DNA from 2 places in the Ruminococcus gauvreauii genome. Region 2 is predicted to be linked to the other one. Evidence: predicted binding sites of a transcription regulator. Region 2 holds the regulator's gene; the other holds the start of a gene.
What was found. Region 2 encodes Rex, which represses fermentation and respiration genes when NADH is low (regulators of the CRP and FNR family bind a similar motif). Its sites were predicted from a motif close to ATTGTTAANNNNTTAACAAT; they were not measured.

Region 1 (15,746 bases), 300 kb from region 2:
ATCTATCTGCTCGTAATCCGCAACTGTCTTCATGGCGTCCGTGATGATTCCGTTTCTCGCTGCATTCATCTGTGTTGTATAGTTCATATAGTGCTCCTTTTTTATTCTTTTATAAAGTTTCCATGACATGAATTAAGGGATATATTACGCAGGTAATATATCCCTTACAGTCACAACTGAACTATACGCCGAAATATTTCCCTACGTTGGCATTACCCAAATCAGGTTACAAGGTCGAGACGCACAGTCTCCTCTCAGCCCTTCTTAGAGCTCCCTTAATATTTTCACTATTTAGTTATAAGACAATTAATCATTCAATACCTGCAGGTACAGACTCTTAACTGCCTCTTTGTCCATCTCCACATAAGTATTCGTCATCAGTCTCTGCTGTTCTGCGATAACCAGTTCAGCCATCTGATCACAGATTTCTTCTGTCACGCCGTACTCAGACAGTGGTTTTCTGCGGATCAGTGCAGCGAGTGCCTCTTCCAGCTTATCATAAACTTCAGCGCCCTCTGTCTCGCAGCCAAGGATCTCAGCCAGTACGTGGTTGATCTCTTTGATATCTCCATCCGGGTTCATTTTGTAGTAGTATTTCATAACAGTCGTGAACAGCTCGTAATTGGACTCACCGTGTGCCACATGGAACATTCCGCCCAGCGGGAAACTCATCGCATGTACAGCGTTGCAGCCTGCAGTACCGAATGCGATACCTGCATAGTTGCTTCCGAGAACAAAGTCATCCATGATCTCCAGTCTGTATTCCGGTCCTTTTTCGATCATCTGAGTAAATCCGTTCATGATCAGTTCGATCGCTCTTCTGCCGAACATTCTGGACAGGTCTGTATGACGGCGTCCTACGTAGCTCTCAACCGCATGGATCAGCGCGTCGATCGCACTGTACATGAATGGCTGATATGGCAGGCTCTTAACAAGATCCGGAATCAGCACTGCGTAATCTGCAAATAATTCATCATTAGCGCAGCCTTTTTTCGTCTTTGTCTTTGTCAGATAGATCATGGAGATATTGGTCACCTCACTGCCTGTTCCGCATGTGGTCGGGCAGATGATCAGTTCTGTTTTATGTTTCGGCTTAAATGTCGGATTTTCTTTATATGCATCAACGATATCATCCGGTTTCTCAGATGCTACCCATTTTGCCATATCTACAACGGTACCGCCGCCGACAGCGATGATTCTCTTGTACTCTTTATCTTTCAGATCTTTGAAGATAGAATTGTACATCTCATCTGTAGGCTCTGTTGTTCCGTATTTCTCCTGGAAATAGACGTCACATTTCAGATCCAGTGGTTTCATTTTCGGCGTATACAGAAATTCATTCGTGAATAATAAATCGCCTTCTCCGATTTCGAATTCCTTTGCAAAGTCCTCAAATGTGTCAAATTTGTGAATCTCAGTTCTTAATAATAACTGTCTCATTTTTTTCTCTCCTTTTCTATGTTGTTATTTTTTTAACAATTACAAGAAATAAATCCCATTCCCTATTTACCTTACAAAAGCTCTGTTCGCATCTATTACTTATTATTGAAATGATCAAGTTTTTCTTTATTAACAAATGCGGAAAGAGCATCGTGTGCATCCTGTGTTGTAAACAGAGAACCAAAGGAAAGAATCATGTGTTCTGTACTCGTCGGATAGTCTGTCTCGCTGGCAACATTGATTGCTTTCTTCATTGTAGCAACTGCGATCGGTCCGTTTTTGGCAACTTTTTCTGCCATGACCATTGCTTCTTCCATCAACTTTTCAGTTGGTACTACTTTGTTAACAAGTCCGATTCTGTATGCTTCCTCAGCATCGATCCTGTCGCAGGTAAGCAGCAGCTCTCTCGCTCTTCCTTCCCCTACGATCGCCTGCAGTCTCTGAGATCCGCCGGTTCCGGTCATGATTCCAAGAGATACTTCAGGGAATGCAAATTTTGCATTTTCAGCAGCAATACGCATATCGCATGCAAGCGCCACTTCTACACCGCCTCCAAGGCAGTATCCGTTGATCGCTGCGATAACCGGTACTCTGAACTGATGAATTTTCTCAAGCACGGCACCGCCGAATTTGGCATAGTCCCTTGCCTCATAAAATCCGAATTCGCTCATCTCTTTGATGTCAGCTCCGCCGACAAATGCCTTCTCTCCTGCGCCTTTTACGATTACGCAGTATACGTCTTTCATTTTCTCAACCTGGTCAAATGCTTCGCCTAAATCCGTCAGCACTGCTGTACTAACTGCATTCAATTTTTTCGGAAAATTGATTGTAATCGTGCAGACATGGCCTTGTTGTTCAATTAATGCATATTCCATATCGTTACTCCTTACTCTCCACGCATCCTGGCCTGAAAGTACGCGCGAAGTTCACTTTTAATTATTAAAAAATCTTCTCCGCAGACAGCTATCCACATCTGTCTGCAATTAGAAAATTCTTTATCTGACACACAATCCCGATTACATCCCCTCACCAGCAGACAAGCATCATACGTTTCTTCTGCACGGTAAGACGTAAAGGAAATCTCCAGGTCTTTCAAAGATTCTTTCAGTTCATTTACAGCGGCCACCCGGTCATATACCGGGTTGCAGCCGCCGCAATATTTAATTCCTAAAGTCAATCTTTTTTAATGTTGGCAATATTCTTTGCCAGTTCTTTCTTCTGTTCCAGATTGCTCTGACGCGAGATCATGATACGCTGAGCCTGAGGAGAACCTGCCCCGTGCATAGACTCCGTGCGGTATCCCACAGCCGCTGTTCCGAGTGAAATGTTTTCGATAAGGCGCATAATCCTCATTCTGTCTTCCACAGATACACCTTCCACACCGACCAGATATTTTTCAATATATGGTTTCAGTTCTGCTGTATTAAAGTCTTTTTCTGACGGCAGGGTAACCATCAGTCCGCCTGCGATATCTTCCGCAAGACGTACGATCTCATAAGGGAATCTGGTAATATTCTGTTTGCAGACATTTGCCAGCAGCAAGTCGATGATATAGTTTCCTGATTTCGTCTTGCAGCCTTCACAGGAGCACGCAACCCCGCAGCTGAACAATGTCTCGTTGAGATGTGTCATCTCAATCAGTTTATCTTTTACGTGGGAGGCTTTTGCCGCACCGTTGTAATCTGCTGCCAGAGCCGTAGCGCCGATCAGGACATCACCCACACCAACTTTACATCCGCCATAACTCTGACGGTGATATCCTGAGAAACGTTCTACCAGCATGCCGGCAAATTCCGTCTCTCCGTTCATAAAGATGCGTTCATTTGGAACAAAAACATTATCAAAGATAACCAGCGCTTCATGTCCTCCGAACTCTTTATTGCCGAGATCAATGTCCGCACCCTCTTCCGTCTTGCGGGTATCACAGGACTGACGTCCGTAAATCATGAAGATACCTTCGGAATCCGTAGGAACTGCAAAGGAAATTGCATAGTCCTTATCATCGGGTTTCATTGCAATCGTCGGCATTACAAGAACTTCGTGAGAATTCACGATACCGGTCTGATGAGCCTTCGCACCGCGAACAACCACACCATCCGGACGGCGTTCTACAACGCGCAGATAACTGTCCGGGTCAGCCTGTTTGCTCGGTGACAGGGAACGGTCGCCCTTCGGGTCGGTCATCGCCCCGTCAACAACCAGGTCCTTCAGCTGAACATCATTTAAAAATTTCTTAAAATTCTCATGATAGTTCGTGCCATAAGCCTCATCAATTTCATATGTAGTAGAGAAAACCGCATTGTTGGCATCCATACCAACACATCTCTGGAAACAGGATCCGGTCTTCTGACCCAACAGACGTAACATTTTAACTTTTTTCACAAGATCTTCCGTACTCTGATGAAGATGAGTAAAGCGGTTGACCTTCTGACCGTTCAGTGAAGAAGTAGCAGTCATCAAATCCTCATACTCCGGCTGGTTTGCCAGCTCATAAGTCATCCCGATCGAATTCAGGGACGGGCGGATGATGGGATTGTCAACCGGATTTTCCACTAATTCTCCAAACATGTATACTTTCAGGTTCAATTTTCTTAAACTCTCAAAGTATTCTTCCCGAGTCATCATTAGGCATTACCTCCAAATTGTATTATTTCGCAGCTTTCGCAGCTTTGATCGCTTCCACCAGCATCGGGGCTACCTTGAACAGGTCTCCCGTGATTCCGTAATCCGCAATCTCAAAGATCGGCGCTGACGCATTTTTGTTGACTGCGATGATGCACTCTGATTCCTGCATTCCCGCTTTGTGCTGGATCGCTCCCGAAATTCCAAGTGCCACGTAGATCTTCGGATGTACTGTCTTTCCTGTCTGGCCTACCTGATGGTCCGCTGTCAGCCAACCGCTGTCGATCGCCGCACGGGATCCTCCCACTACGCCGCCGAGTGCATCTGCCAGATCGTGTGCGATCTTGATTCCCTCTTCTACGTTGGAAGAAATACCACGGCCTACGGATACCACATACTCTGCTCCTACCAGGTCTACCAGCTTCTTCGCTGCCTTCACTACCTCTACAACCTCTGTCTGCATATCTGCTTCTGACAGCTCTACGTTTGCTTTTACTACTTCTACTGCATTCGCCTTCGCTTCGTCAAATGCACCTTTCTTCAGCACGCCTGGCCTTACTGTTGCCATCGACGGACGGAATCTCGGGCAGATGATCGTCGCCATCAGGTTTCCTCCGAATGCCGGACGCGTCATCTTCAGGTCTTTCGCTACATCATGAGGCTGTCCCAGCACTCTTGCTGTATTCGTCTTTGTGATTCTGTCTTCCGGCAGTACCGAATTGTTTCTCAAAAACTCCTGATAGTTTGCTACGTCTACATCCAGATGCGTACAGTCTGCACACAGTCCCGTGTGGAGTCGTGCTGCACAGCGCGGTCCCAGGTCACGGCCGATGTTCGATGCACCGATCAGGAAAATCTCCGGTTTCTCTTCTGCGATAATATCACAGATTACTTTTGTATATCCGTCTGTCGTGTATACCCCAAGCAGCTGATGATCTGCTACGATCACTTTGTCCGCTCCGTATCCACCCAGCTCTTTTGCAAGGCCCTCTACGTTGTCTCCAAGAAGAAGCCCTACCAGTTTTACTCCAAGTTCATCCGCCAGACGACGTCCTTCGGACAGAAGCTCGAAGTCAGTCGGCATCAGTTTTCCTTCTCTCTGCTCGCAGAATACCCATACGTCCTTAAAAGCAGATACATTACTACTATCGAAATTTTGCATGTCCTCTTTCTCCTCTCTTAGATCATATGTTTCTCAGCGAGCATTCCTGCCAGTTTATCACATGTTTCCTGGTCTGCGCCCTCAAGCATCTGACCTGCCCCCTTCTGCGGCGGTGTGAAGGATGTCAGGATGTTTGTCGGAGAACCTGCAAGCCCGATGTTATTCACATCGATGAGCGGGCTGTCTTTCAGTGTGTTGTAATCAAACACTTCCATCGGCTTCTCATATGCTTCATAGATTCCGCCAATGCTCATGTAACGCGGCTCGTTCAGCTCTTTGATGCATGTGATCATACATGGAGTCTGTACTTTGATCGTCATATATCCGTCTTCCAGTGCACGCTGTACGGTCAGTGTGTCCCCGTCCTTACAGATATCCTGTGCGTATGTTACCTGCGGCAGATTCAGTTTCTCTGCGATCTGCGGGCCTACCTGTGCGGTATCTCCGTCGATTGCCTGGCGTCCGCAGAATACGATGTCGTCTTTCTCAAGACCGATATGTTCGATCGCTGCTGCGATGATCTGGGATGTTGCGTATGTATCGGATCCGCCGAACTCACGTGCGGAGATCAGTACTCCTCTGTCTGCTCCGCGGGCCATGATCTCACGCAGCATTCCTTCTGCCGGCGGCGGGCCCATTGTCACTGCGATCACTTCGCAGCCTGTCTCGTCTTTTAACTTCAGCGCTGCCTCAACAGCGTTCAGGTCGTCAGGGTTTGTGATTGTCTCCATGGAAGCCCGGTTCAGTGTTCCGTCTGGATTCACTGCGAGTTTGCCGGAGGTATCTGGTACCTGTTTTACACAAACAATTATTTTCATGATTATCTTTCCTCCTGTTTATTTGATTACGTTTTTAGCGATTACCATTCTCTGAACTTCTGATGTTCCCTCATAGATCTCTGTGATCTTAGCGTCTCTCATCATACGCTCAACCGGGTATTCTTTAATATATCCGTAACCACCATGGAGCTGAACAACTTTCGTTGTGACGGCCATAGCTGTCTCTGCAGCAAATAATTTAGCCATCGCAGATTCTTTTCCATAAGAAATTTTCTGTCCCTGGGAACTTAAATATTTTCTGCTCGCAGCGTCATATACCAGCCAGCGTGCTGCACAGATACGTGCTTCCATATCGGCAATCTGGAACTGTGTATTCTGGAATTTAGAAAGCGGTTTGCCGAACTGAACTCTCTGCTGTACGTAGGATACGAGTTCATCCTGTGCGCCCTGTGCAATACCGAGAGCCTGAGCGGCAATACCGATACGTCCGCCGTCCAGTGTAGCCATGGCAACGCCGTAGCCTTTTCCTTCTGCGCCGAGCAGGTTCTCCTTCGGAACGATACAGTCTTCGAAAACAATCTCTGTTGTAGAAGAAGCACGGATGCCCATCTTGTCTTCCACCTGTCCGCGGGAGAATCCAGGGTAAGAAGACTCAACGATAAATGCAGAGATGCCTCTTGTTCCCTTGGAAGGGTCTGTCATCGCAAATACAACAAAGATATCCGCAACACCACCGTTTGTGATAAAGATTTTGTTGCCGTTCAGTACATAATGATCTCCGTCAAGAACAGCTGTTGTCTGCTGCGCTGCCGCATCTGTACCTGCCTCCGGCTCTGTCAGACAGAACGCACCGATCGTGCCGCTTGTCATCTGAGTCAGATATTTTTTCTTCTGCTCCTCTGTGCCGAACTTCAGAATCGGCCAGCATGCAAGTGAGTTATGAGCTGCAACGATTACAGCCGTTGCTGCACACTTCTTAGCGAGCTCTTCCACTGCCATCGCATAGGCAACATCGTCAGCTCCTGCTCCGCCGTATTCTTTAGGCATGTTCATTCCCATAACGCCATAACGGAAAAGTTTCTGTACATTTTCCATTGGGAATTTTTCTGTGACATCAATTTCTGCAGCAATAGGTTTCACTTCGTTTTCAGCGAATTCTGCAACCATTTTTCTGACAAGTTCTTGTTCCTTTGTTAGTTGAAAGTTCACAGTCATTATCTCCTTTTACTTTATGTTTTTTTGGGGGTTACACCTCAGCCTTATAACTTCCCGTCAAGTTTTCCGGTTCACAGCCCAGCTTTCCCCGGGTAAAACTTCTCATAAAAATATTATAGCTGTTTGTTAATAAAAAATCAATATTTTTGTAGGTATTTCACATGAAGTTTTTCTTTTTCATGAAAATTTTCCTGAGAATACCAAAAAACAGCAATGCTGTCCGTCTCCTGCCTAATGAAAAAGACCCAGACTGCCCTTCCGTTTATGTCTGGACGCTGAGCCTTCTTTCATAATCTTATTTCGCAGCTTTCGCAGCTTTGATCGCTTCCACCAGCATCGGGGCTACCTTGAACAGGTCTCCCGTGATTCCGTAATCCGCAATCTCAAAGATCGGCGCTGACGCATTTTTGTTGACTGCGATGATGCACTCTGATTCCTGCATTCCCGCTTTGTGCTGGATCGCTCCCGAAATTCCAAGTGCCACGTAGATCTTCGGATGTACTGTCTTTCCTGTCTGGCCTACCTGATGGTCCGCTGTCAGCCAACCGCTGTCGATCGCCGCACGGGATCCTCCCACTACGCCGCCGAGTGCATCTGCCAGATCGTGTGCGATCTTGATTCCCTCTTCTACGTTGGAAGAAATACCACGGCCTACGGATACCACATACTCTGCTCCTACCAGGTCTACCAGCTTCTTCGCTGCCTTCACTACCTCTACAACCTCTGTCTGCATATCTGCTTCTGACAGCTCTACGTTTGCTTTTACTACTTCTACTGCATTCGCCTTCGCTTCGTCAAATGCACCTTTCTTCAGCACGCCTGGCCTTACTGTTGCCATCGACGGACGGAATCTCGGGCAGATGATCGTCGCCATCAGGTTTCCTCCGAATGCCGGACGCGTCATCTTCAGGTCTTTCGCTACATCATGAGGCTGTCCCAGCACTCTTGCTGTATTCGTCTTTGTGATTCTGTCTTCCGGCAGTACCGAATTGTTTCTCAAAAACTCCTGATAGTTTGCTACGTCTACATCCAGATGCGTACAGTCTGCACACAGTCCCGTGTGGAGTCGTGCTGCACAGCGCGGTCCCAGGTCACGGCCGATGTTCGATGCACCGATCAGGAAAATCTCCGGTTTCTCTTCTGCGATAATATCACAGATTACTTTTGTATATCCGTCTGTCGTGTATACCCCAAGCAGCTGATGATCTGCTACGATCACTTTGTCCGCTCCGTATCCACCCAGCTCTTTTGCAAGGCCCTCTACGTTGTCTCCAAGAAGAAGCCCTACCAGTTTTACTCCAAGTTCATCCGCCAGACGACGTCCTTCGGACAGAAGCTCGAAGTCAGTCGGCATCAGTTTTCCTTCTCTCTGCTCGCAGAATACCCATACGTCCTTAAAAGCAGATACATTACTACTATCGAAATTTTGCATGTCCTCTTTCTCCTCTCTTAGATCATATGTTTCTCAGCGAGCATTCCTGCCAGTTTATCACATGTTTCCTGGTCTGCGCCCTCAAGCATCTGACCTGCCCCCTTCTGCGGCGGTGTGAAGGATGTCAGGATGTTTGTCGGAGAACCTGCAAGCCCGATGTTATTCACATCGATGAGCGGGCTGTCTTTCAGTGTGTTGTAATCAAACACTTCCATCGGCTTCTCATATGCTTCATAGATTCCGCCAATGCTCATGTAACGCGGCTCGTTCAGCTCTTTGATGCATGTGATCATACATGGAGTCTGTACTTTGATCGTCATATATCCGTCTTCCAGTGCACGCTGTACGGTCAGTGTGTCCCCGTCCTTACAGATATCCTGTGCGTATGTTACCTGCGGCAGATTCAGTTTCTCTGCGATCTGCGGGCCTACCTGTGCGGTATCTCCGTCGATTGCCTGGCGTCCGCAGAATACGATGTCGTCTTTCTCAAGACCGATATGTTCGATCGCTGCTGCGATGATCTGGGATGTTGCGTATGTATCGGATCCGCCGAACTCACGTGCGGAGATCAGTACTCCTCTGTCTGCTCCGCGGGCCATGATCTCACGCAGCATTCCTTCTGCCGGCGGCGGGCCCATTGTCACTGCGATCACTTCGCAGCCTGTCTCGTCTTTTAACTTCAGCGCTGCCTCAACAGCGTTCAGGTCGTCAGGGTTTGTGATTGTCTCCATGGAAGCCCGGTTCAGTGTTCCGTCTGGATTCACTGCGAGTTTGCCGGAGGTATCTGGTACCTGTTTTACACAAACAATTATTTTCATGACTCGTATCTCCTCCTTAATTCAGAATATTTCCGGAAATTACGACACGCTGGATCTCAGATGTTCCTTCATAGATCTCTGTGATCTTGGCATCACGCATCATACGTTCAAGCGGATAATCGTTGGTGTAACCATATCCACCACACATCTGAAGTGCTTTTGTAGCTGTCTTGTTAGCCAGCTCAGAGCAGAACAGTTTCGCCGTAGCAGCTTCCAGAGTAAAACGTTTCTGTGTGCTTTTAGCGATCGCCGCCTTGTAGGTGAGCAGCCTGCCTGCTTCAATGCCAACATGCATATCAGCAAATACAAACTGGGAATTCTGGAATTTGGAGATCGGTCTGCCAAACTGAACACGAACTTTCGCAAAATCCATAGCCTCTTTGTAAGCACCTTCTGCGATACCGAGAGCCTGAGCGGCAATACCGATACGTCCGCCGTCCAGTGTAGCCATAGCGATACCGAATCCTTTGCCTTCCACGCCGAGCAGGTTCTCCTTCGGAACGATACAATCCTGGAAAATGATCTCGGATGTCGGTGAGCCGTGAAGGCCCATCTTAACTTCGTGTTTGCCTACTAAAAATCCCGGGAAATCTTTCTCAACGATAAATGCAGAGATGCCTTTTGTTCCCTTGGAACGATCCGTCATGGCAAATACAATGAAGATGTCTGCTACATAACCGTTTGTAATAAAGATTTTAGAACCATTTAATATGTAATGATCTCCGTCGAGAACAGCAGTCGTCGTTCCCTTGGATGCGTCGGAACCGGCATCTGCCTCTGTCAGACAGAAAGCACCGACCTTACGTTCTTTTGTCAGCATCGGAAGATATTTTTTCTTCTGCTCTTCTGTACCATAGCTGATGATAGGACCGCAGCACAATCCGTTATGTGTCGCCACAATATCGCCTGTAGATGCACATGCTTTGGAAAGTTCTTCAATTGCAATAGCTCCGGACAGGTCATCAGCACCTGCTCCGCCGTACTCTTTCGGTACGATCATACCCATAATTCCATAGCGGAAAAGGTCGTCGATAGTCTTTGCGGGATACTGACTCGTTCTGTCAGTTTCAGCAGCGATGGGAGCAACCTCAGTCTCTGTGAATTCGCGGACCATCTTACGAACAAGTTCCTGTTCACGGGATAACTTGAATTCCATATTTCTACCTCCTTGAAATGTGATGGATAATTCCTATTTGATAGGAAGGATCACTCTGAATAGTTGATATTGTCTATATTTTCTGTATCAATAAAGTGATTATGTTCCATCGGTTAGCATTCATGTTGATTTTACTATAAATGTTTACTATTTGCAATAACAAAAAACACGGCATTCGCAAAAAGGGCAGCATTCGCAAAAAAGGCTGTTATTATGCCAGTATTTGCTTTAATTCCTCCGGTGTTTTGGGGTATTTTTTCTCATCCGGCAGATGACCGGAAGTGACCAGTCCCTCATATACCTCCAGCATCATCGGACGTTTCAGATTGGCCCTCTTCACCACGCTGTCATCCAGGAAAACCTCCAGCGGCGTACCGTCTGCAATAATCTCGCCGTCGCAGAAAACCACTGCGCGTTCCGCCCAGCGGTAAGCAAAATCCACATCATGCGTGGAGATCAGCATCGTCTTTCCCTCTTTCTGCAGTTTGTCCAGCACTTCTTCCAGCATCTGGGCATTCATCGGATCCAGCGCTGCGGTGGGTTCATCGAAAATTATGATCTCAGATTTCATTGCAATAATATCCGCAATGCTCACCCTCTTTTTTTCCCCTCCGCTTAAGTAGTGAGGGGGTCTGTCCTTAAAGTCTGTGATATTCATATATTCAAGGGCCTCTTCCACCCTCTGTTTCACTTCATCTCTGGGCAGCCGCAGATTCATGGGACCAAAAGAAACCTCCGCCATTACGGTAGAGGCAATAATCTGGTTATCTGCGTCCTGAAACACGATTCCTATGTTTTTTCGCAGCTCACTTAGGTTTTTCTTTGTGATTTTTGTGTTGCGGAAATAGATTTCTCCCGCCTCCGCCTGCAGGACACCGTTAACATTCAGAAAAAACGTGGATTTCCCGGCTCCATTGGAACCGATGACGGCGATGCGTTCTCCCTGATAGATATTGATATCGATCCCCCGAAGCGCTTCCTTTTCCTCTGCATATGCAAAATGCAGATCTTTCACTTTAACGATTGGTTCTCTCATGTACGTCTCCTTTACCTTGTCAGCAGCCAGATGCACACCAGCAGTCCGATAAAAACTCCCGCCGCCAGTATCTGCATCTTTCCGACAGGCTTTTCCTCTTCCCAGAAGAGCAGCTCTCCTGTATAACCCCGGGACTCCAGCGCATCATAATAGGCGTTTGCCTTTTTCAGTGATACAATAAAAAGATTACTTGCAATATTTCCAAACGACTTGAGTGATGTTCGAAAATCATCATATCCAAGCCTGGACTGCGCCGAATTCTTCATCTTCCGCTGCACCTCTGTCAGAATAAAAATAAAACGATAGATCATATTCATCAGCTCTATGATCAGTTTCGGCACGTGTGCCTTGCGCAGTACCGAAATAATCTCATTTGACGGTGTCGACAGCGTCATCATGAACATCGCCGATATCGCGCCGAATGCCTTCAGCATGATCTCTGCAGTCTTCATCAGACTCTCATCCGATGTATAGATACAAAACAGATTCAAATCCAGACAGTACTGTCCGGTCGGGTGCAGAGAAACTCCCAGTGCTATTGCTAAGCTTCCAAAAATCATGAACATGACAGGGATCATCATAAACGAGAGATAATCGTGGAGGCTCACACCGCCTTTTATCACGGTAAGCCACCCCATGGCCAGTATCACCACTGCCGACACAAACGGATTGTCCAGTGCAACACACAGGACCAGCGTCAAAAATGCAAATGCCACCTTGAACGACGCATTCCAATGCCTGATACCGGACATGTAAGCATAATAATCAATCGAAAACCCCTCACCATGTTTATGCCCGAATTTACGGCGGTGTTTATGTATATTTGACATTATTTCCTCCAAAACCATGACTTCAGAATAAAAATCCTCTGGTAAGTATATCAGTTTTTCAAATTATAGTAAATGAAAGGGATATTCCAAAATGGAATATCCCGAAGTTCTCACTTCACGTACAGCGTCGCAACCGCCTTTTCATTATACTGTGATGAAATGATTCCGCCGTCGGAAAGACGCGAATAGATTCCGGAAAATACACCATCATACACAAAAAGACCCGACATATTCGTATACGGTTTGAACTGTGCATCCGCATCCACCAGATAAATATTATCTGTCCGGTACGGCGGACAATATTCCTGATAAATATAATCTTTACCCGTATGGCGCAAAACGATGTCCTTCCACTCTTCCTGTGTATAATCAATCCCTGCAAACACCCCTCGGGACGCGTAGGAATCAAGCGGTTTGATGATCCATCTGTCTTTTGTGCCCAATACGGTTTCAAGTGTTTCTGCCCGATCGTCCAGGAGCTCCGTAGCCGGAACGTGTTCCATGACAAATTCCTGTTCTTCCGGCGTCAGAAATGACATCGTCTCCCGCTCCCTGATGATCTTAAACAGCCATTTGTTGTGGATGATCTGCGTGCAGAAAGAGCCGATCAGGCAGACGTCCTGATGCTTCACAGCCTCGATAAAATCCTGAACCTCATCGTAATGCTCCATGACGTCTGTTGTAACAGCCCTCCTGTAGATCACATCGATCGGGTGTCCTGACGGAGAATACAGTACGCCGTTTTGATAGTTAAGTTTTGTGATCTCACAGATTTCCGTCTCATAACCGGCCTTCTGAAACCTGCGTGCAAACTCCTCAAATTCGGTAATGGAGCAGTGCTCCAGAAAATCCACGATCGCAATGTACGGGTGTTCTTTCTTTTTCTCATAACTGTTATAAATATTTATAAAAGTTTCAACCCAGCTATCAAACAGTTCAAACGTTTTAAAACAGTATTTCTGTTTCATCCGCTGATGTGCCGGATTAAGAGCAACCGCCGTGTTTAACACATAGTCTTCATTCATCGCGCTCGTCCCGTCTGTATTGATCTCACAAAATTGGAACGTGCCATCATTTTCATTATAAAAGATGTCAAATCGCGCAATGGGAAGCACCGACTGATAAAGATTGGGTATGAGGATCAGCTGCTCCAGTTTATCTGAAAAAGGAAACAGCTTCCGATATTCAGCGTTTGCCAGGTATTCCCTGATCACTTTTTCGAATATTCGGTATGTTGTTGCCACAATTGTGCGATATTGTTCTATCACGTCTGCAGTAAAGATTTTTGGTATATGCAGCGTATGCACGCACCTGCCGTGATACGCAACGGAGGAATGTTCAAGATAGTCCTTGACTTTAAGCGCTGCCTCCCGGTTTTCTTCAAAATGATTTTCTATTTCCTGTCTGTATTCATTTAATATTGTTTTCATAATATTCTCTCGCCAACGTTTTCTTATGATATAGTATTTCTTCCAACGGCAGCAGGGAAAGCTGCTCTGATTCCATAAGCTGATTCTTTGCCGCTTCAATTAAATAACTCAGAAGCTTTGCCGCTTCATAGCCGTATACGTCTCCGTCAAATCCGTCCTGCATCAGATTATGCTGTGCTTTTAAAATTTCCTGCTCCGATGCAGTGAACTTTTCATTGACCTCTTTTACCAGCTCTTTATTGTAAAAAATACCTTTCAAAAGAACGGTGTAAGCAAGCACGCATTTGATCGGCATGCTGTCAGCATATCGTATTTCCAGATAGTGTTTCAGACGTACATCCTGAAAATTCATGGATAAGATGTGCTCAATGTCATGCCGGCTGAGCCGTTCCCCGCCCCAGACCTCCGCCGTACTCTTATGCCCCGTATACATGGGCGCATCCTGACCCTCAACGAAGACAGGAGGCATATCCAGCAGAAAATCTGCATACCTGGCAAACCCGAAGTCTTCATCAAAAAGTCCTCTGGGTATCCCCGTACGTGCAGGGTCTACATGATCCCAGATATAACTCCGGGCCATATACCCTTCATAGATTTCCCCCTCCATGATCGGCGTGTTGTCCGTCAGAAGTTTCAGAAGCGGCATCAGAATATATGCAGCTCTGATCTTCTGTACAAAATCCTGTTCGCTGCAGTAATCGATCGATACCTGCGTTGCTGCGGTCCCACGCATCATATTGATTCCGCATGTGCCTGTCTCCATGAAATAGCGATCCATAAATTCATATCTTGTCTTAGGGATCAGCGGCATATCCCGCACCTTAGATTTCGGATGGTAGCCAAGCGTCAGCATTTCGTATCCGCATTCTCGCAGTATCGGGTGAATCTGCTCCAGAAACATTCTGTAGATCCGATAGATAAGTGTAATATTCTCTCTGGGATTGATACTGATCTCCAGCTGGCCTGCCGGTTCCAGACTGATGGAATAGTCCTCGTTATAAATTCCGATCAGAAATCCTTCCGGCTCATAACGCCATGGGAAATACCCGGACATCCGCTCCAGAATATATGCGATCCCTTTCTCTTCCTGGTAAGTCACGCTCTCGCCGGTCTCTGATTTCACAATCAGATGTTCCAGCTCTACCCCCAGTTTTTCGATACAATTGCGTTTGCTTCCGTTCTCAAAATATTTAATCAGCAAATCTTTATTTTCTTTTCGTATCTCCAAATCTTTTTACCTCGTAAAATTTTTTTAAAAAATTGATAAATTATGGTTGCATTTTTCTCAAAATACGGTATAATACTCATTGTGTCAACCACACACGCTGGAATAGCTCAGTCGGTAGAGCACTTCACTCGTAATGAAGGGGTCGAGGGTTCAAGTCCCTTTTCCAGCTTGTCTTTAAAACTGCTTCAAACCATATAGGTTTGGAGCTTTTTCTTTTGTCGTTTTATGACTGCTAACAAAACTACATTTGATTCTACCTCATTATATCCTCTAATACAAGGCAATATTGAAAATTCCTGTCAGCAGATCAGCAAAGTCAAGTTTATCAGTGATTTAACAAGCTACCTGCCCTTTATGTATTCTCTCGGAGAATCATGGTAGTACTTCCGAAAAGCCTTGTAAAAATTGCTGCTATTGCTATACCCCAATACCGAGCAAATTTCCTCTACCGGCAAAGTTGTCTCTTTCAAAAGAATGACCGCGCGTTCCATGCGCAGTTCCAACAAAATTTCAGAAAAGGACTTCCCAACTTCCCGGTGCAACAAGGTTGAAACATAATTCGGGTGATACGAAAAACGCTTTGCAATTTCTTTGAGCG
Region 2 (15,746 bases):
TTCTGTAATATATGTACCGCCGTAACTGACTGCCACTCCTGCGTCCAGTGTCTTGAGATAAGAGATATGGCTGATCAGGCTCATGGCGGGCGTCAGATGTACCGGTTCCCTGCAGACCTCGTTCGACGGATAGAGCCCATAAATACTGATGCCGGCCCGTACCAGATCCAGATTTGCCTCCGGAAACTGCATGATGCCCGCACTGTTGCTGCAGTGTCTCAGTCCGACATCAATTCCCGCGTTTTCGAGCATGGTCTGAAATTTCAGGTAACGCTCCAGCTGCAGGCGGGCAGGTTCCAGCGAAACTTCATCAGCCCTTGCAAAGTGTGTAAACATACCTTCAACACTGATCCAGGGAAGTCTGTAGATGTCTTGTATCTGCCGGACACTCTCCTCCGTATCAGAAAAGCCGATGCGGCTCATTCCCGTATCCAGTGCTATGTGTACATGGACCTTTTTCTTCTCTTCTCCACCGGCATCTGAAAGCGCCTTTGCCATGGAGAGCGTAAAGACGGTTGGTCTCAGGTCATACCTCACAACCGTCCCATAATCTTCTTCAAACACAAATCCCAGGATCATAACCGGCTTCCTGATCCCGTGTTCACGCAGCTGGACAGCTTCTTCCGTTGTCGCAACTGCAAATCCCCAGAGATAATCGTAATGTTCCACAAGCCTGGCGATCCTCACAGCACCGTGGCCGTAACCGTCCGCCTTGATGACAGCCACCATCCTGGTCCCTTCTTCGATATTTGCCCTCATCTGCCTGAAGTTCTCTTCTATCGCATCCAGGTCAATCCTGGCAGCGATTCTGCTGACTGATTTCATACTTTCCCTTCTTCCGTATCGTTACTGTCATTTCTTATACAGCCCGGAATCTCTTCCAGAAGCTTACCGGCCATGACCGAAGCTTCTCCCACCTTCCGGGCTGCTGCATCCCCCGCACAGCCGTGCAGCCAGACCCCGAGGGCTGCCGCCTCCCTCGCCGGCATGCCGGTCCCCAAAAGTCCCAGGATCACTCCCGTCAGGACATCTCCGCTTCCGGCTGTTGCCATTCCGCTGTTCCCCGTTGTATTGATGAATATCATGCCTTCGGGATCGGCGATGACCGTCCGCGCATCTTTCTGTACGCATACCACATGATAATTTCCGGCAAACTCAGCTGCCGTCTTCAGACGGTCCTTCTGGATACTGGAAACATCCATTCCGGTCAGCCTGCCCATTTCCCCCAGATGAGGCGTTACGATGCAGGGACATTTCAGTTCCCTGAGCCTGTCCGTATCTCTTGACAGCAGATTCAGCCCGTCTGCATCGATAACGAGCGGAACCTGACAGACGGCAAGCACACGGTCCAGAAGTTCTTCCGCTGTCCGTGAGGTTCCGAGACCGGGACCGATTCCAATCACATCCGCCCAGCCAATCGCCTCTTCCAGCCCTGACAGGTTCGGGTCGGTATCATCATATACGGACAGCATAGCCTCGGGAAACTGCTGCTGCAGTATCACACGGTTTTCCCGGACCGTATGGATCTTGACCATTCCGGCTCCCGTCAAAAACCCGGCCATTCCGCTGAGATAAGATGCTCCGCACATGTTTACCGATCCCGCGATCAGCAGGATCTTTCCAAAGGTGCCTTTGTTTCCGCCGGGATTGCGGCGTTTTATCCATGCGCGTTCCCTTTCATCCAGCTGGCGGATATCCGGCTGACAGACAACATTATCTGCTTCATAGATTCCGATATCACAGACTTCCAGCCTGCCGATAAAATCCGCTCCTGGATACATCAAAAGGCCCGGTTTTGCAAATGCAAAGGTCACCGTCACATCCGCACGCACGGCTTCCCCCAGTATTTCTGCAGTATTTCCATGTATGCCGGACGGGATATCCACAGCCAGCACTTTTGCACGCGACGAGTTGACTTTTTGAAACAGCTCGCAGTACTGGGAAGAAAGCTCCCGCGACAAACCGATTCCGAAAACGGAATCTACTATAGTAGTATATTCAGCCGGGTCCGGGTTGTTTACAAAGGTTGTACCATAATTTTCTGCAATTTCTTTCTGTGTTTTATTTTCTTCGCTGCGATGCGCGTCATTTCCTGTCAGGCATATAGTCACGTCATACCCCGCCAGATGCAGGATGCGTCCGATGGCGATCCCGTCACCGCCGTTATTTCCGGTTCCGCACAGTACCAAAACACGTTCCAGCGGAAATTCCCGTTTCAGCACATCGACACAGGCAAGCGCCGCCCGCTCCATAAGAACCAGTGACGGTATTCCCATCTTTCTGATCGTGTATTCATCTGCTTCTTTCATCTGCTGTGTGGTTACAACACGTCTCATCATACTCCTCCCAAAAAGCAAAATAATGTTGTACCCGATCCGCCTTCTCGCATCCGCAGGTACAACATCCTCTACATTTTTTTCTGCTTATTTTCCGCATGTGTCAGGTTATAGGAAAGCCTCATCAGGCTTTCTGACAGATGTACATTTTCTACGATAATATCTGAAGGGAGGACCAGATTCAAATCGATATGTGCAAAATTCCAGATCGCTTTGATGCCATTGGCAACCAGAAGTTCTGCGACCTCCCGTGCACTGTCTTTCGGAATCGTGAGTGTTGCGATCTCTACTGTGTATTCCTCCAGAAACTTAGGAAGTTCATCCAGCATCTGTATGCCGATCCCGCGTACCATGCTTCCCTTCAGATTCGGATTGATATCAAAAATGCCGATAATCTTAAAACCCCGCTTCTCAAATTTTACGTAATTGGCAAGAGCCTGGCCCAAATGACCGGCACCGATGATAATCATGGAATGTACGTGGTCGAGTCCCAAAATTCTGCCAATCTCATTATAGAGAAACCTCACATTATAACCATATCCCTGTTGGCCAAAACCGCCGAAGTTGTTCAGATCCTGACGAATCTGCGAAGCTGTTACCTTCATCTGTTTACTCAAATCGTTGGACGAGATGCGTTCCACACCATTCTCCAGCAGTTCGCCCAGATAACGGTAATATCTTGGTAACCTCGTGATGACCGCTTTGGAAATTCCCTTTCCGTCCACAACCAGATCCTCCTGTCTTAAACCTCATTTTATTATATCTTTTTGTTATAAGTTTGTCAAACAGAACGCTGTTTTTCTTGTATTTTTTTCATACTTTTCATATAATGATGTTGGAGTCAGCAGATTTTAAGATAAGGAGATACAATTACGAATGATATTATCATGCCATAATATAGAAAAATCTTTTGGAACAAACGTTATTTTACATGACGCTTCCTTTCACATTGAAGATCATGAGAAAACTGCTCTCGTCGGTGCAAACGGTACCGGAAAATCCACCATGCTGAAGATCATTGCAGGTGAAATTTCAAAAGACGGCGGCGAGGTGATCCTGGCAAAAAACAAGACGCTGGGATATCTCGCACAGCATCAGGATATGAACAGCAGCGCTTCCATTTACGATGAAGTACTGGAAATCAAACGCCCCGTTCTTCAGATGGAGGAAACCATGCGGCAGATGGAATCAGCCATGAAGACCCTTGAGGGGCAGGAGCTTGAGCGCCTGATGGAGAGCTATCACCGGGTTTGCGAGGCCTTCGAACTTGAAAATGGTTATGCCTGCAGAAGTGAGGTTACAGGTGTGCTGAAAGGTCTCGGTTTCGAGGATGAAGACTTTTCCAAAACCATAAGTACGCTGTCCGGCGGTCAGAAGACGCGTGTCGCACTCGGGAAACTGCTGTTGCAGAAACCCGACGTGCTTCTGCTGGATGAACCTACGAATCATCTCGACATTGACTCCATTGCATGGCTGGAATCATTTTTGCAGCATTATCCCGGAGCGGTCCTGATCGTCTCACATGACCGCTATTTTATTGACCGCATTGTGACAAAGGTCTTCGAACTGGAACAATCCGTCCTGACAACGTATACCGGCAATTATTCTGATTACGCAAAAAAGCGTACACAGGTGCGTGAGGCAAAAATCAAAGCGTATCTGAACCAGCAGCAGGAAATACGTCACCAGGAGGAAGTGATCGCCAAACTGAAATCTTTCAACCGCGAAAAATCCGTCAAGCGTGCGGAGAGCCGGGAGAAAATGCTGGAAAAAATAGAAGTGCTGGAAAAACCCCGGGAGGTCAACGATGAGATGCGTCTGATCCTGGAACCGTGCATTCAAAGCGGAAACGACGTGCTGTCCGTCGAATCGCTATCCAAATCGTATCCCGGCCTGCGCCTGTTCCATGACCTTTCTTTCGAAGTCAAACGCGGTGAACGGATAGCGGTCATCGGTGCAAACGGCACCGGAAAAACCACGATCCTGAAAATATTAAATCAGCTGGTGGAACCGGATGCCGGGCGCTTCACGCTGGGAAGCAACGTTCATATCGGTTACTACGACCAGGAACATCATGTGCTTGACATGGAAAAGACCATATTTCAGGAAATCTCCGATGCATTTCCTGACCTGACCGGGACGCGGATACGCAACGTGCTCGCTGCATTTTTATTTACCGGAGACGACGTCTTTCAGCAGATCAAGACCTTAAGCGGCGGGGAGCGGGGCCGTGTCTCGCTCGCAAAACTGATGCTGTCCAATGCGAATTTCCTGATTCTGGATGAGCCTACAAACCACCTGGACATCACATCAAAGGAAATTCTCGAGCAGGCGCTGAACCAGTATACCGGAACCGTATTGTATGTGTCACACGACCGTTATTTTATCAATCAGACGGCGACACGCATTCTGGATCTCGTAAACGAAACGTTCGTCAATTATATCGGAAATTACGATTATTATCTTGAGAAAAAGGACGAACTCACCCTTCGCTGTACAGCGGGCAAATCAACGGAAGAAACACCGGCGGAAACGTCTGAGACAAAGGTCTCCTGGCAGCAGCAGAAAGAAGAACAGGCCCGCAGGCGGAAACGTGAAAATGAACTGAAGAGAGTGGAATCGGAAATTACTGCTCTGGAAAAACGCAGCAGTGAAATTGATGAGAAACTTATTTTGCCGGACGTGGCAACGGATCCTGCGAAGTGCATCGAACTGTCATCAGAGCAGGCGGACATTTCACTCAGGCTGGAGGATCTGTATGAACAGTGGGAAATGCTTGCGGAATAAATCGTGAAAAAAGGGGCGGTTGATATCAAATCAGCCGCCTCCTGCAATTGCTGTTTACTTTTCAAGCTCTTTGCGGATCTCCAGTATAAAATCTCTGCTGTTGAGCACCGTCGGATCCTGTATGGATGTGATAAGGGCAAGATCTTTTGTCATCTTACCATTTTCGATCGTTGTGAGTGTGGCCTTTTCCAGTCTGTCCGCAAACCCGCACAGTTCAGAAATGCCATCCATCTCCCCTCTCTTTCTGAGAGCACCGGTCCATGCAAAGATCGTTGCCACAGAGTTTGTTGAGGTTTCTTCTCCGTTTAAATGTTTGTAGTAATGGCGCTGAACGGTTCCGTGCGCCGCCTCATATTCAAAATATCCGTGAGGTGAGACGAGGACAGATGTCATCATGGCAAGCGAACCGAAGGCGGAGGATACCATATCACTCATCACATCACCATCGTAATTCTTGCACGCCCAGATAAATCCGCCTTCTGCTTTCATCACGCGTGCAACGGCATCGTCGATCAGTGTGTAGAAATACTCAATGCCTGCTGCTTCGAATTTCTCCTTATATTCACGATCGTAGATCTCCTGGAAAATGTCTTTGAACGTATGATCGTATTTCTTGGAAATCGTGTCTTTCGTCGCAAACCAGAGATCCTGTTTGATGTCCAGGGCGTAGTTGAAACAGCTCTTTGCAAAGCTTTCGATGGAATTGTCTAAGTTATGCATTCCCTGAGCGATGCCCGGCCCTGCAAAATTATGAACAAGTTCTCTGGTCTCGGATCCGTCCTCGGCAGTATATACCAGTTCTACTTTTCCGGGTCCCGGTACGATCATTTCCGTATTCTTGTAGACATCCCCATATGCATGCCTTGCGAGCGTAATCGGTTTTTTCCAGTTTTTCACGCAGGGTTCAATACCTTTGACAACGATCGGTGCGCGGAATACAGTCCCGTCCAGCATTGCACGGATTGTTCCGTTCGGGCTTTTATACATTTCCTTTAAATCATATTCTGTCATTCTTGCTGCATTGGGTGTGATCGTGGCGCACTTGACTGCAACTCCGTATTTCTTCGTTGCATTTGCAGAGTCCACAGTCACCTGGTCATCTGTATCGTTTCTATGTTTCAGACCCAGATCGTAATATTCTGTCTTCAGATCGATGAACGGCAGCAGCAGTTCTTCCTTGATCATCTGCCAGAGAATCCGCGTCATCTCATCTCCGTCCATCTCCACCAGCGGGGTCGTCATCTTGATTTTTTCCATAGTATCCTCCTGTATCCATGCCTGATTGTACAATTCTTTACACGCTCTCTATTGTATGCAAATGTCGGATAATTGTCAATAGTTCATAAATTTCTCAAAATCAAATTCTCCCCACCCCTGCTGATTGTGTGAGAACCCAAGATCTCTGGCACAGTCCCGCAGCATCATCTTGACTTCCACATTTGTGAGCAGCGGATCTCTTTCCAGTGCGAGTGCTATCGCCCCTGAAATATACGGTGTGGACATGGAAGTGCCGCTTTTTCTCACGTACTCCGTACCGGATGGCGCTGCGGAGCACGACAGTATCTCATGACCCCTGCAGACGATATCCGGTTTGCAGACACATTCTGCTGTCGGCCCTATGCCGGAAAGCAGATGATGCGCATCGAGCATATCGCTTGATCCTACGGTGATTACTTTTTTACTGCTTCCGGGTGCCGTGATGCTTCCCGGTCTTGGTCCGCCGTTTCCTGCCGCTGCCACAACAACAATTCCCAGATCCCAGATTGCCTCAACGGAACGTATCAGTTCATCGTGCTGCCGCTGATTCTGTGTGATTGATCCGACGGATATATTGACAATGCGGATATGGAATCTGTCATGATATCTTCTGATCCAGTCGAGTGCGCGCAGTGTATTCTGCTGCATTCCATTTCCCGCCTTGTCAAGCACTTTTAAGCCTATCAGATGACATCCCGGAGCCATGCCGTGCCATTTTCCGCCGCAGGCTCTTCCGCTTCCTGCTATAATACCGGACACATGTGTGCCGTGACCGTTATCATCATAGGGCTCCGGCTTCTTCTGTACGAAATCCTGAAAATACAAGATTCTGTTATCGAAATCAGTATGGGGAAAGATTCCGGTGTCCAACACAGCTACACCGATGCCTTTCCCCGTATACTTATTAACTTTCATACATAGACCTTCTTGCTTATTTAATATTAGCAGCTGTTCAGGACGGCGCATCTTTCTGCACCAATTTCCCCGCCGTCCTGAACTGTTACTAATATTAACGTATTCAACAGGGGCACATCCTGCCCCGTTTCCTGCAGCGCGGATAAAACTTTCTGATTGACCGTATATGTTCCTGCATAGGATAGTAAAAAAACAGGACTACACATAATGCCAAATTCTTTACAGGAAGCAATTGTCTCCAACGATTATTATGATTACATTATCCCTTCCATATTTGATCTCTCGACTCTGTCTGATATCCTTCCGGAGATCAGGCTGCTTGAAATGGATAGTGCATATTCTCTTCTCAATGTTCCCGCTCCCAGGAACACAGCACTTTTTGAGTATACAAGGTACAATACCATTCCGAATCTTTTTATGCTGCAGGACACCACCAGCCTGGAGATCTCAGGAATCACACAGGTACAGAATCTTACCAACCTGAATCTTACAGGATCGGGGGTACTGATCGGTTTCATTGATACCGGAATTGATTATACCAACCGGGTATTCCGTGATGCTGCCGGAAATACAAGAATCGAGGCCATCTGGGATCAGAGCCTGCAGGGCGGGGCTACCCCCCGGCATTTCCCATACGGCACGGAATATCGCCGGGAAGAGATCAATCAGGCCCTTCAGGCTGATAATCCTCTTGATGTCGTGCCCTCCACTGACACAAATGGACATGGCACATTTCTGGCAAGTGTCACGGCGGGTTCTGCACTTCCGGAGGAAAACTTTATCGGTGCAGCGCCCGAATCCATGATTGCAATGGTAAAGCTGAAGGAAGCTAAAGATTATCTGAAAGAATTCTTTTATTACTCCGGGACGGACCCGGTTTTCCAGGAAACGGATATTATCATGGCTTATTCCTATCTGAGAAATCTTGCCATGGAACTTCAGATCCCGCTGGTGGTATGTATCGGACTCGGAAGCAATCAGGGCGACCATGCCGGCGGGATGCCGCTGTCTGTTGTATTGTCCGGAACGAGCACGCTGATCACGAATGCTGTTGTGGCGGCATGTGGTAATGAGGCGGGACGCGCTCACCACTACTACGGAGAACTTCCGGAAAGCGTCTCCTATGAGACCGTAGAGATTCTGGTCCCTGAAGGATCCCCTGGATTTTTCCTCGAAACATGGGTGCGCTCTCCCGATGCATTCTCTGTAGGCTTCGTCTCCCCCACCGGTGAAGTTGTCTCACGGATACCATTTGGGCTGAACAATACGGTAAATGCAGGTTTTATTTTAGATCCCACCACGATCGAAGTGCACTATGAAACGATCCAGGCTGTCACAGGCAGTCAGCTTATCTTCATGCGTTTTCGCCGCCCATCCCCGGGAATCTGGCGGGTCAGAGTCTACGGGCCCCGTGTTCTCTTCGGCTCCTTTCACATGTGGCTTCCGGTTTATGGATTCACAGAACCGGATATCGTGTTCCTCAAGCCGGATGCCTATACCACTCTTACGGCGCCATCCGATGCGTCCAATATCATTGCAACAGGAACGTATGACGCATACAGCAACAGCCTGTACCTGAATTCGGGCCGCGGAAATACGACTTTGGATGTACAAAAACCTGATTTCTGCGCACCGGGAGTCGGTCTGACCGGAATGAATGCACGCGGCAATCTGACAACACGCACCGGTTCCTGCCTTGCAGCGGGCCTGACGGCCGGAAGTGCCGCACTTGTCATGGAGTGGGGACTGAAACGCAGTCCTTTTCTGCTGTTCAACTCTGCTGAAATCAGAGATTTTCTGATCCGGGGTACTGTACGGGACCCAGGAATCGTATATCCCAACCGCGAATGGGGCTACGGAAAACTGAATGTTTATCGTTCGTTTACATCTTTTTTCGAAACCTGAACTTTTTTTGTAGCAACACGGAACCGATTTACATATGATGGAGTGTAAACAAAATTTGGAGGAACTTTACATGAGTGATTTAGCTGCTACAAACTGTGGATGTGGATGTGATTCCGGATGTGATTCCGGTAATTCTTGTTTCGGAGGCGGCGGATGTAATTCCATTATCTGGATCATCCTGCTTCTCTGCTGCTGTGGCAATGGCGACAGCTGTGGCTGCGGCGGTGGCTGCGGCGGCGGATTCGGCGGTGACAACTGCTGTCTGCTGATTATCCTTCTGCTCTTCTGCTGCGGCGGATGCGGCTCCATCTGCGGATAATGATCATACCAAAAGGCGCCGGGGATTATCTCCCCGGCGCCTTTCTTTCTGTATCTCTTCGTTTCTTTCTGAATCCGCCATTTTTCATATCGCGCATCCTGTCTTTTTTATGTTCCACGCATTCCATATCTATTTCATAAAGAGCATTCCCTTCAACAATCAGTTTTTTCTTTTTTTCGTCCATGACAAATCCTGAACCTCCATATCATTTTCTAATATCATATGTCAAAATTCCTGAACCTGTCATATAGTAGATAATAAAATCATAAGATTTAAAAAAATAAAAGGTTGTGCCATGAAAGAAAAAAGCACCCCGCAAATGACAACACTCGACCAGATGGTCAACGACGACAGTCTTCAGATGATGAAAGCCGCCATTCCCTATGTGTCCCCAAATGGCAGAAAAACACTCTCTCTTTTGACAAAATTTATGGAATTGAGAAAAACAATGTCGATGTTTAATCAGCCTCACATGGATATGTCGATCATGTCATCCGAAGAGACTACAGTTTCTCCGGAAGAGATGCTGCGTGATATTCAGCAGTACACCAGCGGATCTCTGCACGATTCCATTGATGGTATGCTTAATGCGTTTCAGACTGCCCAGATGTTTATGATGCTTCAGAATATGGAGGAGGAGGAATAGGATATGGATCAGGATTGGATGAAACACCCGAATCTCGCATCAATGGATATGGCAAAACTACAGATGCTTCAGTCCCTGGCCTCTCAGGGTGAAGGAAAAAGCAAACAGGATATGATGCCCTTTTTAATGATGGCCATGCAGCAGTCCAAAAAGAGCGGTATGACATTTTCTCCGGAAGAGATGGATATGATCGTGGAGGTTCTGAAAAGCGGTAAATCAAAAAAAGAAGCCGCACAGATTGAAAAAATGCTGACACTGCTGAAAACCATAAAAAAATAGGGACTTTCGTCCCTTTTTTCTTATGGTGCTGTTTATGAATAACTTTGCAGGATACAGTCGCGGAGCAAAGTCAGCGCATAGACAACTGCCTGTTCCCTGATTTTCGATCGGTTTCCATTAAAATGATACTCTCTGACAGTTATATGTCCGTCTACACAGCAGCCGATATAGACCAGTCCCACCGGTTTATCTGAAGTTCCGCCGCCAGGCCCTGCAATTCCGGTAATCCCTACGCATACGTCGGAACCTGTTGTAAAGCATCCGCCTTTTGCCATTTCCTTTGCCGTCTTCTCACTGACTGCCCCGTACATTTTCAGCGTTGACTTCTTAACCATGAGGTATTTGCGCTTCGCTTTATTGGAATACGTGACAAATCCCTGCTTAAACACATCAGAAGCACCGGATACGTTGACAATGCGCGCAGACAGTGCACCGCCGGTACAGGACTCCGCGCAGGTAAGGGTCATGTTCTTGTCTCTCAGCAAATCTACGACGGCCTCCTCCAGCGACTTCTTCTCTTCCGTTGCATAGATATTCTTGCCGAACCGCAGTTTCAGTTCACGCAGCACAGGTTTGATCAGTTTTTTTGCCTCTCCGTTTGACTTTGCTTTTGCTGTGATCCTCAGGTGGACTTCACCTGTTTTAGCATAAGGAGCAATGGTTGGATTGCTCTGTCCGTCGATCAGGTCCTCGATCATGGTCTCCACCATACTCTCGCCGATCCCGCAGATTTTCACCATCTGTGATACGATGACTTCCGGCTGCTTCTCCTGCAGATAAGGATAAACCTGGCGCTCAAACATCGGCTTCAGCTCATTCGGCGGTCCCGGCAGCAGGATTACGGTCTTTTCTCCCTCTTCTATGATAAGTCCAGGAGCCGTTCCGTTTTCGTTGTCCAGCACAACAGCGCCTTTTGGGATCATCGCCTGGCACCAGTTGTTCTCTGTGATCTTCACTTCCGGCCGTTTAATGCTCAGATTATCGAAATATTGCTGGATCCGATCTCTCGTATGAGGATCCTCAACGAGTTCTTTTCCCATGACGCGCGCCGCAATATCCTTTGTGATATCATCCTTCGTCGGTCCGAGACCCCCTGACAGAATCACGATGTCTGAACGTTCAACCGCTGTTTGTATTGTCTGCAGCATGCGCTCGGGATTATCGCCGACCGATGTTTCATAGTAAACCGTAAGTCCAAGTTTTGCGCACATTTCCGATAAATATGCGGCGTTGGTATTTACAATATTGCCGAGCAGTATTTCTGTTCCGACTGTAACCAGTTCTGCAACCATTTGTATCCCTCCTAAATCAGCTCTGCATGGTTAATACGCTTCTATTTTTCAACAGATAATCGATCAGGGAAACAACGGTCAGAGCCAGAGACAGATAGATAAAAATCTGTTCCAGTGTGCCGAATACGCTTCCCAGATCAGCGATCAAAAGAATGATCATCACCATCTGAGAGATCGTCTTTGCTTTTCCCCAGTAGCTGGCCGCAATGACGATGCCGTTGTCCGATGCGATCAGACGAAAACCGCTGATGATAAATTCTCTTGCTATAATAATGATAACCACCCAGGACGGTATTTTATCCAGCTCGATCAAACAAATTAATGCCGAGCAGACTAAAAGCTTGTCAGCGAGCGGATCCATAAACTTCCCGAAATTTGTAACCAGGTTGTCTCTTCTTGCCAGATAGCCATCGAGTGCATCAGTCAGGCTGGCGACAATAAAGAGCGCCAGGGAAATCCATTTGGTATGTGGTCCCGCTATCGGCACCAGCATAAAAACAACAAAAAACGGTATCATAATAACACGAAGCAATGTCAGCTTATTCGGTGTATTCATCGGCTATTTCTCCAATCAAATCATATTCAAGCGACCCGGTCACGGTCACCTGTACAAAATCCCCCGTCATCAGCGGCGTCTGTGTATTGACGAATATGTATCCGTCGATCCCCGGTGCGTCGGCATATGTCCTGCCCACATACGCATCCTCATCCGCCACTTTCCCTTCGATAAACACGAACAGTTTCTGTCCGACCCGCTCTTCACCGAGCTCCAGTGACACATCCTGCTGCAGTTCCATCAATTCCGCCTGACGTTCCTCCTTGACCTCCTCCGCAATCTGATCTGCCATGGAGGCGGCTGGTGTATCTTCTTCCGGAGAGTAAGTAAAGACACCAAGGCGGTCGAATGCCATATCGGCAACAAACTGTTTCAATTCCTCATGATCTTCCTTTGTCTCTCCCGGAAAGCCGGTGATCAGTGTGGTCCGAAGCACCATGTCGGGTATCTGTTCCCGGATTTCTGTGATAATTTTTTCCAGATCCTGCTTTGAAGTTCTGCGTCCCATCCGTTTCAGTATCTGGTCGCTGCAGTGCTGAATCGGAATATCCATATAATGGCAGATCTTCGGTTCCTCCCTGATCGTCCGGATCAGCTCAGGATAGATCTCTTCCGGGTAGCAGTACATGAGACGGATCCAAACCAGGCCGTCAATGCGGCAGAGCTCCCGCAGCAGCCGGTGCAGCGACTTTTCTCCGTAAAGATCTTTGCCGTAGAGCGTTGTCTCCTGGGCAATCACGATCAGTTCCTTAACCCCGGCCTCCGCCAGATACCGCGCCTGTGTGAGAAGTTTCTCCATCGGCACGCTCCGGTAGCCTCCGCGTATCCTGGGTATGATACAGTAAGTACAGTGTTTTTCACAACCCTCCGCTATTTTCAGATATTCATATGCGCCGCCTGTTGTGATGAGACGCCCCGCATCCACATCAGGAAGACGGTCGATATCCTGAAACGATGTATAGGCATTCCCCCGTAGCACTTCATCCAGAGCATCCGCTATCTCATCATAGCTGGCGGTTCCGAGTACGGCATCCACTTCCGGGATCTCCTGCCGAATTTCTTCCTGATAGCGCTGTGCAAGGCATCCCGTCACAACCAGCGCCTTTGCCCTTCCTTCCGTACGGTACTTCGCCATATCCAGTATCGTCTGGATGCTCTCTTCCCTGGCATCGTGAATGAAACAGCAGGTATTTACAACAATGATGTCTGCAGCCGTCTCATCGTCTGTGACGGTATATCCCCTGTTCTCCAATAACCCCAGCATCTCCTCGGAATCTACAAGGTTTTTATCACAGCCAAGCGAGATAAATAAAATTTGCATGATTTTGCTCCTTTTAGAATTTTGTATCTTTTGAAGAAAGCTGCTACAACAGTCAGCGACTGCGTAACAGCTTGCTCTTACGGTTCTTAAAATTCTTCTGTTCCGTCGCCCTCTTCTGCTTCGAAATCCTCCGGAAGAATCTTCACTTTCCCGTCATACATCTCTTCCACTGCAATCGACAGCGGTTTCTTGCCTCCAGCTCTGACAAACGGTTCTGCACCGCTGATGATCTGTCTTGCCCGTTTACTGGTAGCCAGGACGATCGAATAACGGCTGTTTACCAGCGGTGCCTCATCAGCGTCGATATCCTTGTTGATCACCTGCATTAATTCCGAATATGATGGATGGATCATAATTTTCAGTCTCCTTTCACTATACCTCTTTCAATTGTTCCCTGATATGTTCGATAAATTCTCTGTTCTGAGAAGTTTTCGTATGTGCGCATTGAATCACCTGATGCATCTCATCGACACAGGATTCCTCCTGATTTGTCTCATTGACCAGTACGTGGTCGTAAAATTCCATAAACTTTACTTCCTCTTTCGCCTGTGCCATGCGCGCATCGATGATCTCGCCGGACTCCGTTCCCCGTCCCTGCAGTCTCCTTTTCAGCTCCTGTACGCTGGGCGGCGTCACAAAGATCAGCAGTGTCTCCGGCATCTTTTCCTTGACTTTCAGTGCCCCCTGCATCTCAATCTCCAGGATCACGTCTCTCCCGGAATCAAGCTGCTCCTGGACATATTTCTTTGGAGTACCATAATAATTATCTACGTAACGGGCATATTCAATAAATGCATCCTCCTGAATCATTTCTTTAAACTCTTCCTGCGTTTTAAAAAAATATTCCCTTCCGTCACATTCTCCCGCTCTCGGAGATCTTGTTGTCGCCGACACTGAGAGTGCATAATTATCGTATTTTTCCATCAGACGGTTCATCAAAGTTCCTTTTCCTGAGCCGGAAAATCCGGACACCACCACTAAAATTCCCTTATGGTTCATAGCTATCCCCTTTTTCGTCCGCTGTGCGTCCCGTATTCACACGCTTGCTGATCGTCTCCGCCTGCAAGGCAGAGAGGACCACAAAATTTTCTTCCGTGATCACTACAGCTTTCGTACGCCGTCCCTGGGTTGCATCGATAATATTGCCGTTCTCTTTGGCGTGCTGTACCATGCGTTTGACGGGAGCCGCATCCGGGCTCACAACAGCGACTATTTTCTCTGCGTTGATGACGTTGCCAAATCCGATATTAATCAGTCTAGTCAAAATGATTCCTCACTTATTCAATGTTCTGAATCTGTTCCCGCACCTTTTCAATCTCTGTCTTAAGGTCTATCGCGATATTGGAAGTCTCCAGATCATTTGCTTTGGACAGGATCGTATTGGCTTCCCGGTTCATCTCCTGTGCGATAAAATCCAGCTTTCTTCCGATGCCGTCTCCGTCCGACAATACGTGTCTCATGTTGTCAATGTGACTCTTCAGTCTGACGGTTTCCTCGTCTGTACAGATCTTGTCTGCAAACAGTATAACTTCCGCGGCAATTCTGGACTCCTCGATCTGATTGTCTTCCAGCAGCTCACCGAGTTTCTTTTCCAGCTTTTCGCGGTATTCCTTCATGATTTCCGGGGAACGGACCTCGATTGCGGCAACCTTCTCCTGCATTCCTTCCAGTTTCTCAAGCAGGTCGTTCTTAAGATCTGCTCCCTCTTTTTCCCTGGAAGAGGAGAATGCTTTTGCGGCATTTCTGAGTGCCTGTTCCAGAATTCCCCAGAGTTCTTCCTCATCAGCCGGCTGTTCTTCCATGGTAAAAACCTCCGGATAACGCGACAGACCGGAAACCGTGATATCATTTTCGATTGAAAAATCACGTTCCATCTCCTGCAGGTAATCCAGATACTGTCTGGCGATATCTCTGTTGTATTTCAAAGAGATCCGGCTCTGAGTATAGTTTTCATACGTGATAAAAACATCCACTTTTCCGCGCTGCATATATTCCTTTAATACGCTGCGGACGGCGGATTCAAACAAGCTTAACTTCTTCGGTATCTTAAAATTAAAATCCAGATACCGATGGTTAACCGATTTCATCTCAACCGTAAACCTGTATTGTTCGTCCTGCACCTCAGAACGCCCA

Region 1: the regulator Rex is predicted to act here: its motif matches at 7,341-7,360, upstream of NQ502_RS18180 (acyl-CoA dehydrogenase).

Annotation. Positions count from the first base shown of each region.
Region 1 is NZ_CP102290.1:3,882,228-3,897,973, reverse strand. Features, by position in the region: gene thiC (phosphomethylpyrimidine synthase ThiC) at 1-87, opposite strand, end outside; TPP riboswitch at 182-287, opposite strand; gene NQ502_RS18210 (4-hydroxybutyrate dehydrogenase) at 307-1,440, opposite strand; gene NQ502_RS18205 (enoyl-CoA hydratase/isomerase family protein) at 1,536-2,315, opposite strand; gene NQ502_RS18200 (hypothetical protein) at 2,327-2,617, opposite strand; gene NQ502_RS18195 (4-hydroxyphenylacetate 3-hydroxylase family protein) at 2,614-4,065, opposite strand; gene acrA (acryloyl-CoA reductase electron transfer subunit beta) at 4,088-5,224, opposite strand; gene acrB (acryloyl-CoA reductase electron transfer subunit gamma) at 5,242-6,042, opposite strand; gene NQ502_RS18180 (acyl-CoA dehydrogenase) at 6,061-7,212, opposite strand; gene acrA (acryloyl-CoA reductase electron transfer subunit beta) at 7,514-8,650, opposite strand; gene acrB (acryloyl-CoA reductase electron transfer subunit gamma) at 8,668-9,468, opposite strand; gene NQ502_RS18165 (acyl-CoA dehydrogenase) at 9,485-10,624, opposite strand; gene NQ502_RS18160 (energy-coupling factor ABC transporter ATP-binding protein) at 10,836-11,660, opposite strand; gene cbiQ (cobalt ECF transporter T component CbiQ) at 11,672-12,490, opposite strand; gene NQ502_RS18150 (ATP-grasp domain-containing protein) at 12,601-13,920, opposite strand; gene NQ502_RS18145 (glutamate-cysteine ligase family protein) at 13,901-15,148, opposite strand; tRNA gene NQ502_RS18140 (tRNA-Thr) at 15,245-15,317, shown strand; gene NQ502_RS18135 (helix-turn-helix transcriptional regulator) at 15,490-15,746, opposite strand, start outside.
Region 2 is NZ_CP102290.1:38,172-53,917, forward strand. Features, by position in the region: gene alr (alanine racemase) at 1-825, opposite strand, end outside; gene NQ502_RS00195 (bifunctional ADP-dependent NAD(P)H-hydrate dehydratase/NAD(P)H-hydrate epimerase) at 822-2,336, opposite strand; gene NQ502_RS00200 (redox-sensing transcriptional repressor Rex) at 2,408-3,061, opposite strand; gene abc-f (ribosomal protection-like ABC-F family protein) at 3,213-5,123, shown strand; gene NQ502_RS00210 (NADP-dependent isocitrate dehydrogenase) at 5,178-6,380, opposite strand; gene NQ502_RS00215 (S8 family peptidase) at 6,456-7,295, opposite strand; gene NQ502_RS00220 (S8 family peptidase) at 7,503-9,200, shown strand; gene NQ502_RS00225 (hypothetical protein) at 9,271-9,519, shown strand; gene NQ502_RS00230 (hypothetical protein) at 9,545-9,703, opposite strand; gene NQ502_RS00235 (hypothetical protein) at 9,815-10,165, shown strand; gene NQ502_RS00240 (hypothetical protein) at 10,169-10,444, shown strand; gene NQ502_RS00245 (competence/damage-inducible protein A) at 10,477-11,736, opposite strand; gene pgsA (CDP-diacylglycerol--glycerol-3-phosphate 3-phosphatidyltransferase) at 11,753-12,292, opposite strand; gene rimO (30S ribosomal protein S12 methylthiotransferase RimO) at 12,276-13,613, opposite strand; gene rpoZ (DNA-directed RNA polymerase subunit omega) at 13,700-13,966, opposite strand; gene gmk (guanylate kinase) at 13,986-14,612, opposite strand; gene NQ502_RS00270 (DUF370 domain-containing protein) at 14,602-14,877, opposite strand; gene NQ502_RS00275 (YicC/YloC family endoribonuclease) at 14,891-15,746, opposite strand, start outside.